3 regions of the Agrobacterium sp. DE0009 genome follow, and region 3 is predicted to be linked to each of the others. Evidence: riboswitches for the same ligand, from Rfam matches in the RefSeq annotation. Region 3 holds a riboswitch; each other region holds the start of a gene.
What was found. Region 3 has a riboswitch for cobalamin ahead of bluB (5,6-dimethylbenzimidazole synthase). Riboswitches for the same ligand answer to the same signal wherever they lie in the genome.
Positions count from the first base shown of each region.

Region 1: it holds a riboswitch for cobalamin, as region 3 does, so the genes downstream of both, FS804_RS18415 (DUF1636 family protein) here and bluB (5,6-dimethylbenzimidazole synthase) in region 3, are expected to answer to the same signal.
Region 2: it holds a riboswitch for cobalamin, as region 3 does, so the genes downstream of both, FS804_RS10875 (ABC transporter substrate-binding protein) here and bluB (5,6-dimethylbenzimidazole synthase) in region 3, are expected to answer to the same signal.

Region 1 covers NZ_VEIU01000005.1:214,016-217,289, reverse strand. The annotation lists gene FS804_RS18425 (cobyric acid synthase) at 1-516, opposite strand, end outside; gene cobO (cob(I)yrinic acid a,c-diamide adenosyltransferase) at 518-1,135, opposite strand; cobalamin riboswitch at 1,263-1,476, shown strand; gene FS804_RS18415 (DUF1636 family protein) at 1,594-2,019, shown strand; gene cobW (cobalamin biosynthesis protein CobW) at 2,016-3,053, shown strand; gene cobN (cobaltochelatase subunit CobN) at 3,109-3,274, shown strand, end outside.
Region 2 covers NZ_VEIU01000002.1:307,005-310,278, reverse strand. The annotation lists gene argE (acetylornithine deacetylase) at 1-509, opposite strand, end outside; cobalamin riboswitch at 878-1,112, shown strand; gene FS804_RS10875 (ABC transporter substrate-binding protein) at 1,269-2,300, shown strand; gene FS804_RS10870 (iron ABC transporter permease) at 2,297-3,274, shown strand, end outside.
Region 3 covers NZ_VEIU01000001.1:272,483-275,756, forward strand. The annotation lists gene FS804_RS01430 (glyoxalase superfamily protein) at 1-74, opposite strand, end outside; gene FS804_RS01435 (TolB family protein) at 259-1,089, shown strand; cobalamin riboswitch at 1,216-1,399, shown strand; gene bluB (5,6-dimethylbenzimidazole synthase) at 1,494-2,210, shown strand; gene FS804_RS01445 (DUF2865 domain-containing protein) at 2,416-3,274, opposite strand, start outside.

The DNA of each region.
Region 1 (3,274 bases), on a different contig from region 3:
GACACCGCCGCGGTCGATATCGCCGATCAGGATCACCGGCGCATCGGCCGCGCGGGCAAAACCCATATTGGCGATGTCGTTGGCACGCAGGTTGATTTCGGACGCGCTGCCAGCCCCTTCCACCAGCACCAGATCGGCCTGTTGTTTCAGGTGCTCGAAACTATCAAGCACGCGCGGCATCAGCCCGGCCTTCATATGCTGATAATCGGCCGCCTTGGCGTTACCGATGATCTTGCCCTGCACGACCACCTGTGCGCCGGTTTCGCTCTGCGGCTTCAGCAGCACCGGGTTCATGTGCACGGAAAGCGGCACGCCCGCTGCCCGCGCCTGTAGCGCCTGCGCACGGCCGATCTCGCCACCATCCGCGGTGACAGCGGCATTGTTCGACATGTTCTGCGGCTTGAACGGCATGACGGAGAGGCCACGCCGGGTGAATGCGCGGGCAAGGCCGGCCACCATCAGCGATTTGCCGACATCCGAGCCCGTTCCCTGAAACATCAGCACCCGTGCAACCATGTCAGAATTCAATCCCCGCCTGCGCCTTCACGCCTGCCTTGAAGTGGTGTTTGACGAGGGTCATTTCCGTCACCATATCCGCCGCGTCGATCAGCGGCTGCTTGGCGTTGCGGCCGGTGACGATGACGTGCAGATCCGGCCGGCGGCTGGACAGTGTCTCAACAACCTCCGCCAACGGCAGGTAATCGTAACGCAAGGCGATGTTCAGTTCGTCCAGAACCAGAAGGCCGATCGTTTCATCGGCCATCAGAGCCTTGGCCTCCTCCCATGCCCTTGTCGCCGCTGCGACATCACGTTTCAGATCCTGCGTGTCCCAGGTGAAACCTTCGCCCATGGTGCGCCACACGATCCTGTCGCCGAACAAGCTCAGGGCCTGCTGTTCGCCTGTCGACCAGGCACCCTTGATGAACTGAACGATGCCGACCCTTCGCCCGGTGCCGAGCATTCGCAGGGCAAGGCCGAAGGCCGCTGTGGACTTGCCCTTGCCGGGACCCGTATTGATCATCAGCAGACCTTTTTCAATCGTCTTTTCAGCAACCTCGGCGTCCTGCACCGTCTTGCGATTGACCATTTTCTGCCGGTGGCGCTCGGCTTCGCTGGCGCTGATGTCGCGTGTCATTCGGTTTCCTCTTCTTCCACCTGTGCGGAGTCGCCCGCCACAGGAGCGGCGACTATACCCAATTTGCCGCACCCGGCAATCTGCCGTGCCGATGGCTCGCGGCATTGACCCATGCTTCCGTTCAGCCTAAGGGTAAGGGACTGACGGTCTTTTCCCGGCAACGGGAAAAGCTAAGAGGGAACACGGTTCCACCCCAACGTTGGGTCATTCCGTGGCTGCCCCCGCAACTGTAAGCGGTAAGCCCGCACCGTAAAGCCACTGGACCCGCAAGGGGTTCGGGAAGGCGGTGCCAAGGCGTCAAGCCGCGAGCCAGGAGACCTGCCGTTTCAGGAAAAACGTCTGCCGGGCGGGGTGCTCCGGTCAGTCGGTTCGTTCGAAGGTTCGGCTTGCGGCCACCCGCGTGCCGTCTTCGACATCCGCACCCCAAGATTTTTGCAAGGCGCGGGAAACGATACGGCTTGGATATTTCAGCGACATCTTCTTCCACCAGCGGAAATTCGCAGGACGAAACGGCGCCCGGCGTGACCGTTTTCATTTGCAGAAGCTGCCGTGATGAAGCCGATCCCAATGCGGAACCGCGCCTGGGTTCGCGCCTCGTCGAAGCCGTCATGGCAAAGGCTGAGGAAGCGGGTGTCACCGTTCGTTCCGTCAACTGCCTTGCCAATTGCAAGCGCGGCCTCAGCGCCGTGCTGCGCAGCGCCAACGGCTGGTCCTACGTCTTTGGCGGGCTGACAACCGACGGCGCTGATGATTTGCTGGCCGGGGCGAAACTGCTTGCTGCCGCCTCCGATGGCCTGATGCCGTGGCGCGGCCGCCCCGAATCCTTAAAGCGCGGCATGGTCGCGCGCATTCCGCCTTTCGATTTTACCGAGGAGAGATCATGAGCACCCTTCTGGACCGCGTTCCCTGCACCATCGTTACCGGCTTTCTGGGGGCTGGCAAAACCACGCTGCTGCGCGGCCTTCTCGAAAAACTTGACGGCAAGCGGCTCGCCATCATCGTCAACGAGTTCGGCGACATCGGCATTGACGGCGAAATCCTCAAAGGCTGCGGCATTGAAAGCTGCCCCGAGGAAAACATCGTCGAGCTGGCCAATGGCTGCATCTGCTGCACGGTGGCGGATGATTTCCAGCCTGCGATCGAACAGATCCTCAGCCGCCAGCCGAAGGTGGAGCACATTCTCATCGAAACCTCGGGTCTCGCCTTGCCCAAGCCGCTGGTACACGCCTTCCAGTGGCCGGCCATCAAGAGCCGGGTTACTGTCGATGCCGTGGTGGCCGTGGTGGATGGGGCTGCGCTTGCCGAGGGCCAGGTGGCTCACGACATGGAGGCGCTCGCCGCCCAGCGCGCCAATGACGAAGCGCTCGACCACGACGACCCTGTCGAAGAGGTTTTCGAGGATCAGGTCGCCTGCGCCGATCTCATCGTGCTCACAAAGGCTGATCTTCTTGACGTTGCTGGCTTGGAAAAGGCCAAGGCGCATATTCTCGACCATCTGCCGAAGGCGGCAAAGATCGTCATGGCCTCCAATGGCGCCATCGACCCTGCCGTGCTGATCGGCCTTGGCCTTGCCGTCGAAGACGATATTGAAAACCGCCGCACCCACCATGACGGCGAACTTGACCACGAGCATGATGACTTCGACAGCTTCGTCATCGATTTGCCTGCCGTGACCGATCCGGAAGCCCTGGCGATCCGCATTGCCGAAACGGCAGCGGCTGAGAATGTCCTGCGTATCAAGGGCTTCATCGAGGTATCCACCAAGCCGATGCGGTTGCAGGTGCAAGCCGTCGGTAGCCGCGTGAACCACTATTACGATCGGCCGTGGGCCGCAGGTGAAGAGCGCCGCAGCCGCCTTGTCGTCATCGGCGAAAAGGGCATCAACCGTGAGAAGATCGAGCAGATGCTGGCTGCCTGACACACGCATTTATCTGGGCGCAAGCAGCGACAGACGTCTGATGGACATGCTTTAGATGCATATTCTTGCCACCACATCATCGTCTCTAGACGACCTGATAGAGCCGGTTGACCTCAACCAGCCTCGCTCAGATGTGGTGATGCTGTCTTTTTCAGCAAGCGATCTGGCAGGGCTGGAACAGGCCTGGCGGCAGGCGGAGGAAGCGTCGACCACCCTCTCCT
Region 2 (3,274 bases), on a different contig from region 3:
GCACGCACAGCGCGCAGATTGCTCGGCTCACCGATGATCGCGCCCGCTGGTTTTGCGCAAAGATCCGGCAAAGCGGCGATCAGATGGGGCACACCCCGGCAGCCCGCCTCCTCATCATAGGAAAAAGCAATGTGAACCGGCCGCTTCAGTGACATCTGCGCAAATGCCGGCGCCGCGGCGAGAACCGTGGCAAGGAAACCTTTCATGTCGGTGGTGCCACGGCCGTAAAGACGCTCGCCCTCGGCTCTGAGCGCAAAGGGGTCGGAGGACCATTCCGGCTCCCCGGCGGGCACCACATCCATGTGGCCGGACAGGATGTATCCGCTGGCATCCGTCGGGCCGAAGCTCGCAAAGAGATTGGCGCGGTCCCCTTCCGGCCCGGCAAGCAGCGAGACCTTCGCGCCGTGGCTTCGCAGATAATCGGCAATCCATCCGGCAATATCGCCATTGGCGGTTCCGACGAACGAGGGAAAGCCGACAAGACGCTCCAGAATTTCGATGGCGTTCATGGCTCTCTCCGCGCTTCACCGTCGCAGAGCCTAAAAGTCACCGGCTGCGTTTGTATGCTGAAGTGAAGAAGATTTCGGTAGATTGTTGTGTCCTTACAGCGGTTTCGGCGAAATCCTGCCGGGTCGATGGGAAAACTGACAGCCCTTTTTCCGATGCCGCCGTGTTGTTGAACGGAGACGTCAACGTAAAGCGGCTTTTTAGCGGTTGGATTTTGTCGAAGATGCCGAGAAACTGTATCGCCTGCACGCTTGGGGCTTGTGGCCGGTTTTTAAGCCGGCAACTTCTTGACTTTTCATTGCGGCGGGCTAGCTGGCCGTCTTTGTTCCAAGCTGCGACACGATCGCAATTGACGCCCCGCCTCTTGCCCCTTATGTGAGTATATGACGGTTCCTGCAGCCGAAAGGCGAAGGGATTAATAGGGAACATGGTGCGGGCGATATTTTCGCCCAATGCCGTGGCTGCCCCCGCAACTGTAAGCGGATTGTCGTTCATCCCCGTGGCGCCTCATGGCGTCATGCCACTGTATTCTCTGGAATGCGGGAAGGCAGATGAGTGACGCAAATTCGTGAGCCAGGAGACCTGCCGTCAAAATATGAACCATCGTTACGGGCGGGGAAGCCCGGAGGAGGAGACTGTAATGTTATTACGTTACATTTTGTTTGCATCCGATCATCGTTCTCCGTACAAGACGTCCCGCTGTTGGTGCGCGTTCTAACGCCTGCTGCTCTCGAATAAGTTTACTTTCGACTGGAGAACACATGTTTCATTTAAGACGCCTGCCGGCTCTCGCCGGCATCGTGGCGGTTGCCTTTGCATCCTTGCCCGCCGTTGGCGCGCAGGGCGCCGAAACCACCTACCCCCTGACAATCAACAGCTGCGGTCAGGAGATCACCTTCAAGCAGGCGCCGGCCCGCACCGTATCTGTCGGCCAGAGCACAACCGAGGTCCTTTACCTGCTTGGTCTCGCCGACAAGGTTGTCGGCACGGCGCTGTGGATCGGTCCGGTTCTGAAGGGCTACGAAGAGGCCAACGCCAAGATCGAGCGATTGGCCGACAACGACCCCAGCTTTGAGGCGGTTGTCGGCAAGAAGCCGGATCTCGTGACGACACAGTTCCAATGGCAGATCGGCCCAGAGGGTGTTGTCGGAACGCCGGCGCAATTTGCCGAGCTCGGCATTCCCGTTTACACCTCGCCGGCCGATTGCATGGGCAAAGACAATTCCGGCGGTGGCGATGGCGTGCGCAACACCGTTTTCACCATGGAACTGATCTACCAGGAAATCCGTGACCTCGCCAAAATCTTCAACGTGCAGGATCGCGGTGAGGAAGTCGTCGCCGACCTGAAGAGGCGCGAGGACGCCGCCAGAGCCAAGATCGCTTCTGCCAATGGCAAGCTCTCGGCCGTCTTCTGGTTCTCGAGCGCCGAACTGGATATCGACCCGTACGTCGCCGGCCGTAACGGCGCTCCGGGTTACATCATGTCTGCTCTCGGATTGAAGAATGTCATCGAAAGCGACGAGGAGTGGCCGACGGTCGGCTGGGAAACCATCGCCAAATCCAACCCGTCTATCGTTGTCGCCGGCAAGATGGACCGCCGCCGCTTCCCTGCAGATGACATTGCCGTCAAGCTGAAGTTTCTGGCAACTGACCCGGTGGCAAGCATCATGCCTGCTGTCAGGCAAGGCCATGTGTTCGAAATGGATGCGCAGGCGATGAACCCGACCATTCGCACCATTGAAGGCATCGAAACGCTGGCCGAGGCGATTTCGGCTGCCGGCCTCGCCAAGTGAACGGCCTCTCCCTCCATCTCGGCAGGGCGGGCCTGGTTTTTGCCGCGCTCGCCCTGCTGTTGATAGCGCTGATGGCCGGAGCGGCCATCGGTGAGACAGCCATTCCATTTGACGTCGTCGCAAAAACGATAGCCAATCGCGTCTTTCATGCGGGCTTTCCGCTGGAGCCGCTGGATGAGGGTATCGTCTGGAGCTATCGTCTGAGCCGCGCTGTCGTTGCCGCCTGCTGTGGGGCTTCGCTGGCGCTTGCCGGAGCAGTGTTGCAATCGCTACTGCGCAATCCGCTTGCCGATCCCTATATTCTCGGTATTTCCGCCGGCGCCTCTACAGGCGCCGTCGCTGTCGCCCTCTTGGGATTCGGTGCGGGGTTTCTGACCATGCCGGCAGGGGCCCTGATCGGCGCTTTCATCGCGTTTTCACTGGTCAGCCTTCTTGCCGTGCGAGCCGGACACGGTAACAGCGCCATCATTCTGGCGGGGGTGGCCGGGTCGCAGTTGTTCAATGCCGTAACATCGTTCATCGTCACCAAATCTGCCAATGCCGAGCAGGCACGCGGCATCATGTTCTGGCTGCTCGGCAATCTCTCCGGCGTGCGCTGGCCGGATGTCTGGCTGGCGCTACCTGTCAGCCTTGCGGGACTTCTCATCTGCCTCTGGTATGCCCGCGCGCTAGACGCCTTCGCTTTCGGCGGCCAGGCGGCAGCATCGCTTGGGATCCCGGTACGCTGGGTCTATACGGTGCTGATCTCGGTTTCCGCCATCATGACAGCTTCAATGGTGTCCCTGGTCGGGTCCATCGGTTTTGTGGGCCTTGTCATTCCCCACGCCGCACGCATCTTCGTCGGTGTTCGCCATGGTATCCTGCTGCCGGTGACGGCGCTAACCGGGGCCGTTTTTATGATCGTCGCCGACATTCTCTCTCGCATCGTCATACCGGGTCAGGTTCTGCCGATCGGCGTCATCACCGCGCTCGTC
Region 3 (3,274 bases):
TTTTCGATATTCTTGACAGGAAGCATTGCGGCGATCCGGCCGAAGCGGATGCCGTGATCGGCGATGGTATTCATCGCGGAACCTCGGATCTGGGAGAAACGGGGAGGGCCGCGGACGGTGCCGGGGCACAGGCGTTTTTTCCGGTTTGAATTTGCAGGACGGTGCCTGCCGCCCTAGGATCATAGCCACGGCGGCGACGGATGCAAATGGAATGTCTGCGCCGTTCCGGTCGGAACATTGACAAGCCCGGGAGGCAGAATGCGCAGCTCCATCGAAATCTTCAACATCCGGACCCGGCAGATGCGGGTGGTGTGGCAGACGCCTGAGCTGTTCGAAGCGCCGAACTGGTCGCCGGATGGGAAATATCTGCTGCTGAACAGCGAAGGGCTGCTGTATCGCCTGTCCCTTTCCGGTGACGCGTCGCCACAAAAGGTCGATACGGGTTTCGCAATCCAGTGCAACAACGATCACGGTATTTCGCCCGACGGTTCGCTTTACGCCATTTCAGACAAGGTGGAATTCGGCAAAAGCGCCATCTATCTTCTGTCCTCGGCGGGCGGCGCGCCGCAGCTGATGACGAAGAACCTGCCCTCCTATTGGCATGGCTGGTCCCCCGACGGGAAAAGCTTCGCCTATTGCGGCATTCGCGATCAGGTTTTCGATATCTATTCCATGGACATAGACAGCGGCGTTGAAACACGCCTTACCCATGGTGAAGGCCGCAATGACGGCCCGGACTATTCGCCTGACGGTATGTGGATCTATTTCAATTCCAGCCGCACGGGCCAAATGCAGATCTGGCGGGTGCGGGTGGATGGCTCAGCTGTGGAGCGTATCACCGACAGCCCCTATGGCGACTGGTTTCCACACCCGTCTCCGAAGGGAGACAAGGTTGTCTTCATTTCCTATGATGGCGACGTTTTCGACCATCCGCGCGATCTCGATGTACGCGTGCGGCTGATGGATATGGACGGCGGCAATGTGGAAACGTTGTTCGAGCTTTTCGGCGGGCAGGGCACGATGAATTCGCCCAACTGGTCGCCGGATGGGGATGAGTTCGCTTATGTCAGGTACTTTCCGGTGGCGTGATGCGGTTCTGACGAGGCGGTGTACCCCCTCCCTTCACTCCGGCTCAGGGCCGGAATGACGGAGGCGGGGAGCACGGTCATATTGTCGCGCGGCCTTGGCGACACTTGCGTTCGCACGCTATTTTGCCCATAGCTTCACCCGTCAGGTGCCCGCCTTTGCAGCGGGAGAATCGGGAATCCGGTGAGAGACCGGAACGTGCCCAACGCTGTGAGGCGGATGCCCTTTTTCTCATGCCACTGAAGTTATTCGGGAAGGCGAAAGGGGCGGATGAAGCCTAGTCAGAAGACCGGCCTGGCAAAATAGACCGAACCGCGCGGACGGCGGCAGGTTGATGGAAAGCGAGTCGTCGCTGCAAACCTTCCATGGTTTCGGCACCGGCCCGCCCGCATTGTTAGGGATAAACGATGCCGACCGAACCGCCCTTCACGACGCCACCCGACGCCAATCCTTTCGATCATGCGCTTTCACCCGCCCGCCCGTTTTCCAGCGAGGAGCGCGAGGCGATCTACCGCGCCATCGAGACGCGGCGTGATGTGCGCGACCAGTTCCTGCCAGACCCGCTGCCGGACGATCTCGTCGAGCGCCTCCTGAAAGCGGCGCATGCCGCTCCCTCCGTCGGTTTCATGCAGCCGTGGAACTTCACCCTCGTCACCGACGGCGCCGTGCGCCAGGCGGCATGGGTGGCCTTCAGCCGCGCCAATGAAGAGGCGGCGGCGATGTTTGAGGGCGAGAAGCAGGCGCTCTACCGCAGCCTGAAGCTTGAGGGTATCCGCAAGGCCCCGCTCAGCATCTGCGTTACCTGCGATCCGAAACGGGGTGGCAAGGTGGTGCTGGGCCGCACCCATAATCCACGCACGGATGTCTATTCCACCGTCTGCGCCATCCAGAACCTCTGGCTCGCCGCCCGCGCCGAAGGCGTCGGCGTCGGCTGGGTCAGCATTTTCCACGACAGCGATATCAGGGCCATTCTAGGTATCCCCGATCATATCGAGATCGTCGCCTGGCTGTGCCTCGGTCGCGTCGATACGCTTTATACCGAACCGGAGCTGGCGGTGAAGGGCTGGCGGCAGCGCGTGCCGCTGGAAGAGCTTGTGTTTCGGAACCGTTGGGGTGGGGTGTAGACACGGAGGCCTGCGAATAGGTCGGGACATTGCCGTGCATTTCTTCTCCCCGCCGGAGAGAAGGTGGCCCGAAGGGTCGGATGAGGGTGTAACGGTAGAGATTTTCGGAGAGCTTGCCCCCTCATCCCGCTGCCGCGACCTTCTCCCCGGCGGGGAGAAGAAACAAGGGTCGCGCGCTCGCCCCATTACACGCGCGCAAGAGATTTCACTGCTGCGGCTGGATGCCTTTCAGCGCCGGGTTTTTCAGGTCTATCTTGCCGGTCTGGTCCGGCAGGAATTTGGGTCCGATGATGCGGACTTTTTTATCGTTGGGATCGTAATCCCGTTCCGGGATTGGCTGTTCCGGTTGCTTGGCCGCCTGCTGTTGTTGAGCCGCTGCGGGGGATTTATCACCGTTCTTGTCACCTTGCGGCGATGGAATGGTGGTGATGCTGGAATAGGGCTTTTCGGCTTCCGGCCGGGACGCCTGTTCCTGCTTTTGCATCTCCTGGTGATAGGCGGCCATGTTGCAGGCGCAGCCGGGCGCTTTCGTTGAGGCATTGCGATAGGCGAAGGCGGTCGGCAGGTCCTTGTAGGTTTTGCCGGTTTCAGCGGACACCATGTCTGCTGTTTCCTGATCCGCCATGGAGTGGAAATAGAGTTCCGTCTCGGTTCCCGGGCACATTTTCTGGCATTGCTCGGCCTGGGCGCGGAAATCAAGTGGCGAGGCATTGGAGGCGATCGGGAAGAACGATCCGTCGCAGGTGCGCACGCAGAGCGTTCGAAGCCCGCCCTCGGCGGCGGCGTTGGGGTGAGGCGAAAGGCCCGCCTGTCCCGGCTCATCGCCATTCTGCCTGAAGGCATCGGGATACCGGGTCACATCGGGTGCAGGCGATGCTTGGCGGTTCATGTCCTCTGCGGGGCTGCAGCCATTGGCATCGAGGGCGGCGAGAATGCGCTCGCGCCTGACGTTGCTGTCATCGTTGCGAGCGTCCGCCATGGCATCATCGCGATCGCGGATGATCGCGTCGCGCTCGGCCTCGGCATCCACCAGCGCGTCGCCGATCTCGGCGCAAAGCCCGGCA